Regions from separate parts of the Haloleucobacter albus genome, predicted to be linked through region 2. Evidence: predicted binding sites of a transcription regulator. Region 2 holds the regulator's gene; the other holds the start of a gene.

Region 1 (3,414 bases), on a different contig from region 2:
CCCCTGTTCAATGATGGTGACCTGAAGCCCCGCCTCCAGCAACGCCATGGCAATTTCCATACCCAGAAAACTGCCACCCAGCACCACCGCGTGGCGCGCCGGCCCCATGGCAGCGCGGATGGAACTGGCGTCATTCATGTCGCGCAGGGTGAAAACGCCGGGCAAATGGGCACCTGGCACCCGCAATGGCTTGGGGGTGCCGCCAGTCGCGATCATCAACTGGCCATAGCTGATGGTGCCGCCGGCCGCAGTGGTGATGATCTTCGCCCGGCTGTTCACCGTCACCACGCGGGTGCCGAGGGCCAGATCAATCCGCTGCTCTTCGTAAAATGTTTCCGGATGAATGAAGACCTGCCCGGAAGGCTTCTCCCCCAACAGCACACGCTTCGAGAGTGCGGGATGGTGATAGGGCGGCACCATTTCCGCAGAAATCAGCAGAATGGACCCTTCCGCGCCCTCGCTGCGCAAGGTGGCGGCGGCGGCGGCGCTCGCCATGCCGCCGCCCAGCAGCACGAAATCGGCATGTCTGTCCGCACGGGGCACAGGCAGATCGGCGACGTCCTCCTCTGGCGTCAGGGACGCATCATGCTTGTCGGCCTCCTGCCCGGAGAAGGCGGAAGCCGGCAGAAAGGTTTCCGGCAGCCCAGCCTCCAGAGAAGGGACATCATGCTCAGGCATATCCGGCGCAGCGCCAGCCGGCTTCACTCGGGAAGGCTGTTCCGGGGCGGAACCATCAGCGGCCGTTTTCCGAACATCTTCCGTCATTATGCCTCTCCCCTTCGCAGCCCGACAGTTCGAGGCTCATCCATACCCCCGCCGCGTGAAATATTTTTCGCAACTGCACAAGCTGTGAACATCCTTTGCCAGGAGGATGTCCGCTGCAAGCCCACGCCACACATCCGCCCTCAATCCCACGTCAAACCCAGCTGCGCAATACAGGCGGCAAGGGCTGTTCTCACACCAGAAAGAGACGGGATACAGCGCAAAATGCACAATATTCCGCACTTATTTTACAAAAATCCCCATCGCAAAAGAGGCGCAATACTGCATCGCACACCATAGGCGCGCCATATTGCAGCGCACACATCACCTTATTGCACTTACAATGCCGCAGATATGCCTGACACAAGGCGCACGATTTTCGCAAGCGGCCTCTATTTTGTCCTTTTCTTCCAATTTATTCCACTTCATCTTGAAGCAGAGAGGCGCTCCGCGTCATTTTTATGTCGTGACAGCCCGTCATGTCCTGCCTGCACCCGCCATACAGCCCTGTCATGAGGCCGTGGCAGGATAGCGGCACAGGCAGGCAACACAGCTGAGAAGCGCACGCGCGAAATTTGGGGGACAAGGGCCATGACCATTCACGGTTTTCCTGAAGTCGATACGAGCCAGAGCATCGCAACGCGCATCAGCGAAGTCCGCGCCCTGCTGGCACAGGAAGCCGCCGTCGGCGAGGCCCGCTCCGTGGGCGGCATCGCGCCGGCGCACAAGCCGGTGCCCAACACCTTCACCCACACCTTCCTTGCGGCCATGGCGCCGGAAGATCTGCTGCCCCTTTCCGTCCCCATGCTTGCCGCCATGATCCGCTCGGCCTGGCAGCATGTCACAACCCATCGGCCCGGCAGCATTGATATCCGCCTGCACACCCCCCAACCCGACCCCTCATCGGATATCAGCGGCACCATCACCGTCATTGAGGCCGTGAATGATGACATGGCCTTTCTGTTCGATTCCGTGGTCGCGGCTATCGCCGCGCGTGGCATCGAGCTGAAACTCGCGGCCCATCCCATCCTGCATGTGGAACGCAACGCACAGGGCCAGGTTCTGAATGTGAAGGAACCGCCCCGCGCCAATCAGGAACCCTCAGGCCGGCGCGAAAGTCTCATTCATCTGCACATTCCGGCCATCTCCGCCGCCGAAGGCGCACAGCTCAAGGCCGAGATTGCAGAGACCCTGACAGATGTTCGCGCCGCCAATGAAGATTTCCGGGCCATGCATGAGCAGGTTCAGGAACTGGCCCAGCGCTACCGTGCCGGCGAAAAGGGCGTGGAGCCCGCCGAGGCCCGCGAGGCGGCCGATCTGCTTTCCTGGCTGGCTCAGGACAATTTCATCTTTCTCGGCCTGCGTCATTACGAGATCGACAATGATGGCGGCCTGCTGGAGCTGCCGACAACCGGCCTGGGCGTGCTGCGCGACCCCTCCGTGCACGAACTGCGCCTGGGGGATATTCCGGTGGTGACCACGCCGGAAATCCGCGCCTTTCTGGCCTCGCCCCAGCCCCTGCTCTTCACCAAGGCCAGCCTGCGCTCCCGCGTGCACCGGCGCGGCACCATGGATTATGTGGGCATCAAAACCCATGACAAGGCAGGCCGCCTCACCGGCGAAATCCATGTCATCGGCCTGCTCACCGCCAGCGCCTACACCCATTCCGTGTGGCAAATTCCCTATCTGCGCCTGAAGGCCGACGCCGTGATGAAGGCCGCCGGACTGGAACCGGACAGCCATTCTGCCCGCGCTTTGGCAACCGCGCTGGAAACCTATCCACGCGATGACCTCTTCCAGATCGACAGCGAAACCCTGCTGACTCATTCGCGCGAAATTCTCTCCCTTTATGATCGTCCGCGCGTACGTCTGCTGCTGCGGCAGGACAGGTTTGATCGCTTCGTTTCAGCGCTGGTCTATGTGCCGCATGACCGCTTCGATATCGCGGTGCGGTCCCGCATCGGCGAGATTCTGTCCAAGGCGTTTGGCGGCCGCGTCACCTCCTTTGCTGAATCCTATCTGGCCGGGGTGCCGCTTACCCGCGTGCATGTCATCATCGGCCGCAATGCCGGCAGCATTCCAGATGTGGACCGCGCCACGCTTGAAGCCGATATCGCCGACGCCACCTTCTCCTGGAGCGACCGGCTCAGCCAGGCCATCATCTCCAACCCCGTCCTCAACAAGGACCGCATGACCGCGCTGCAACAGCGCTATGCCAATGCCTTTGGCGCGGGCTATATCAGCACATTCGACGTGGAAACCGCGCTTGCAGATATTGAGCAGCTGGAGCGCCTGAATCCGGGGCGCCCCATCGCCATTGCCTTCTATCGCAGAGACAACGACCCGGAGACCCGCATCTCCCTGCGCCTGCTCTCCCATGGCGAACCGCTGCCGCTGTCCACCCGCGTGCCCATGCTGGAAAATATGGGGCTGCGGGCCATCAATGAGCGCACCTTCCGCATCACCCCCGCAAATGAGGAGCGCTGCTGGCTCCATGACATGACGCTGGAACGCGCCGATGGCGGCTCCATCGCCATCACCGGCGCAGCCGAGCGGCTCGAAGACTGCCTGAACGCCGTTTTGCGCGGCGAAGCGGAAAATGATGGCTTCAACGCACTGGTTTCCGATGCCAGCCTCTCCTGGCGCGAAGCG
Region 2 (3,414 bases):
CCACGCTCCCAACACTGTTCAGTTCCACCGCTCAGCGCCAGCCTCCCGGAACCACGCCATGCCCCGCCTGACAAACCTGCTGCTCACCGCCATGGCCCCCATCATCTGGGGCAGCAGTTACATTGTCACCACACAGTTTTTGCCAGAAGGCTACCCGCTCACCATCACGGTTCTGCGGGCGCTGCCAGCAGGGCTGCTCCTGCTACTGCTGAGCCGCCAACTGCCATCAGGCATCTGGTGGTTGCGCGCTTTCCTGCTTGGCGGGCTGAACTTCTCCCTGTTCTGGGCCCTACTCTTCATCTCTGCCTATCGGCTGCCCGGTGGCGTGGCGGCAACGCTCGGCAATTTTCAGCCGCCAATCGTCATTCTGCTGGCGTATCTGCTGCTTGGTGCGCCCATCCGGCCACTTTCCGTACTGGCCGTTTTCGCTGGCATTTCTGGCGTAGCCATGCTGGTACTGACGCCCGTAACACAACTGGACCCGCTGGGCATTGCAGCAGCCCTCGGCAGTGCCGCTTCCATGGCGACGGGCATCGTGCTCACCCGCCGATGGCAGCCTCCGGCCTCGTCACTGAGCTACACGGCTTGGCAACTCAGCGCAGGAGGACTGCTACTGATCCCCCTTGCCATTGCCTTTGAACCCCATCGCCCCGAGTTCACCTGGGTGAACATTGCTGCCATCAGCTGGCTCAGCCTTGCCGGCGCTGCGCTTTCATGCCTGCTCTGGTTTCGGGGGCTCGCCCGGCTGGAAGCGCCTGTCGTCTCATCTCTCGGCTTTCTCAGCCCACTGACCGCCGTTCTTCTGGGCTGGGTCTTTCTGGGACAGAGCCTCACCGCATGGCAACTTCTTGGTGCCGGGCTGGTTCTGGGCAGCATCTGGCTCAACCAGCGCACTTACAGCGCACCTTCCCACTCTTCACCTGCATGAAAGAACGGAGGGGCGATGTGATAGAAAATCCGCCCCGACACCACTATTCCGCAGTCTTCAGCCGCGCGCGAACATCTCGTTGAAGCTGTAACCCGCCCCACGTACCGTACGGATGGGGTCCAACTGTCGACCACGATTGATCGCCTTGCGCAAACGCCCGACATGCACATCCACCGTGCGCTCGTCGATATAGACATCCTGTCCCCACACGCCATCCAGCAGTTGCTCGCGTGAGAAGACCCGACCAGGGCTCTGCATCAGAAATTCCAGCAACCGGAATTCTGTGGGGCCCAGATGGATTTCCCGTCCGGCGCGATGAACACGATGGGTTTCCCGATCCAGCTCGATATCGCCGGCTTGCAACAGCGTGGCAACATGCTCCGGCTTGGCCCGACGCAGAAGGGCGCGCACGCGAGCCACCAGTTCCGGCACAGAGAAGGGCTTCACCACATAATCATCGGCCCCGGTGGAAAGTCCGCGCACCCGCTCGGTTTCCTCGCCTCGTGCCGTGAGCATGATGACAGGCAGACGCTGCGTCTCGGGTCGGCTGCGCAGGCGGCGGCATAATTCAATGCCAGAGAGGCCGGGCAGCATCCAATCCAGCACAACCAGATCCGGCACGCTTTCACGCAAACGCGTTTCCGCTTCGTCTCCTCGATCCACGCTTTCGACGCTATAGCCTTCCGCTTCCAGATTGTAGCGGAGCAGCAGGGTGAGGGGCTCCTCGTCCTCGACGATCAGAATACGCGCCGGCACTGTTCACACCTGTCTGTATAAAGCGAACGGCACCGGCCAGAATACTCTGCGCCTGCAAGCCGTGCGCCCGGCGGGCACAAAAGCGCCCACCCGGTTTCGCCCGAGAATATGAAGGCCTACCGTGAGGTGGCAGGCCCTTCCCTTCCGACCAGGGCCGGAAGGGAACAGCACCCTTTCCCGAAAGGCTCAATCTCCGGGAAAAGCCACCGTGGTATCGCTGGAAGCATCCGCCTTTGGCCGATTTTCCGGCAGCACCTGCCCCGTGACCATATAATAGATGATCTCTGCAATATTGGTGGCATGGTCGCCCATACGTTCAATATTCTTGGCAGAAAACAGAAGATGCGTGCAAACAGAGATGTTACGCGGATCTTCCATCATATAGGTCAGAAGCTCGCGGAACAGTGAGGTATACATGGTGTCGATATCACTATCGCGCCCCCACACCTCAACAGCCTTGGCCGCATTGCGCCCCGCATAGGCATCCAACACTTCCTTGAGCTGCTCCAGAACCAGGTCTGAGATATGCTCAACACCGCGCACCAGCTTCTGGGGGTGATACTCACCCTCAATAGCGATCACACGCTTGGAAATGTTTTTCGCCAGATCGCCAATACGCTCGATGTCATTGGCGATGCGGATGGCAGCCACGATCTCACGCAGATCCCCCGCCACCGGCTGACGCTTCGCGATAATGAGGACAGATTTCTCCTCAATATCGCGCTGCATCTGGTCAATGCTATCATCAAGCAGCACGACCTTCTGTGCCAGAGTCACATCGCGCTTGATCAGCGAATTGACGGAATCGGCCACCAGCCGCTCCGACTTGCCGCCCATCTCGACGACGGCGCGGCTGATTTCCTTCAGCTCTACATCGAACGAGGTCACAATATGATCGGGCATCCCCACGGTCCTTCCCTCCTCAGCCAAAGCGGCCGGTGATGTAGTCGCGCGTCTTGATTTCCTTCGGGTTCGTGAAGATCACATCCGAAGGCGCCACTTCGATCAGTTCACCCAGATAGAAGAAGGCGGTGTTATCAGCACAGCGCGCGGCCTGCTGCATATTATGGGTCACGATGACGATGGTGAAGTCACGCTTCAGCTCATCGATCAGGTCTTCGATCTTCGAGGTGGAGATCGGGTCAAGCGCGGAGGTCGGCTCGTCCAGAAGGATCACTTCCGGGCGCACCGCAATGGTGCGGGCAATGCACAGACGCTGCTGCTGACCGCCGGACATGCCGAGCGCCGAAGTGTTGAGGCGATCCTTCGTCTCGTCCCAGATGGCAGCCTTGCGCAGGCACCATTCCACACGCTCATCCATCTGCGCCTTGGAGAGCTTCTCATGCAGGCGCACGCCGAAGGCGATATTGTCATAGATGGACATGGGGAAGGGCGTGGGCTTCTGGAACACCATGCCGATGCGCGAGCGCACCACGGTGGAATCCAGCTCCTTGCCGACGATATTCACGCCGTCAAACATCACCTGGCCCTCGGCGCGCTGACCGGGATACAGGTCATACATGCGGTTGAAGACGCGCAGCAGAGTGGACTTGCCACAGCCCGACGGGCCGATCATGGCCGTCACGCGCTTTTCCGGAATATCGAAATTGATGTTCTTCAGGGCGTGGTTCTGCCCGTAATAGAACTGCAGGTTCTGCACCTTGATCTTGGAAGCGGCAGTCGCTGCGCCGGGCTTGGCCGCGACCGAAGATGCGATGTTGAAGGTGGGG

Evidence for each region. Region 2 encodes PhoB, which activates phosphate uptake and scavenging genes when phosphate is short. Its sites were predicted from a motif close to TGTCATNNANCTGTCAT; they were not measured.
Region 1: a site for PhoB is predicted at 1,271-1,287, ahead of ACT6QH_RS07185 (NAD-glutamate dehydrogenase). Genes of this name have one in related genera too.

Annotation. Positions count from the first base shown of each region.
Region 1 covers NZ_JBQWAS010000023.1:141,457-144,870, reverse strand. Annotated here, with positions in the region: gene ACT6QH_RS07190 (FAD-dependent oxidoreductase) at 1-765, opposite strand, end outside; gene ACT6QH_RS07185 (NAD-glutamate dehydrogenase) at 1,354-3,414, shown strand, end outside.
Region 2 covers NZ_JBQWAS010000021.1:111,568-114,981, forward strand. Annotated here, with positions in the region: gene ACT6QH_RS04990 (DMT family transporter) at 59-928, shown strand; gene phoB (phosphate regulon transcriptional regulator PhoB) at 986-1,684, opposite strand; gene phoU (phosphate signaling complex protein PhoU) at 1,871-2,587, opposite strand; gene pstB (phosphate ABC transporter ATP-binding protein PstB) at 2,607-3,414, opposite strand, start outside.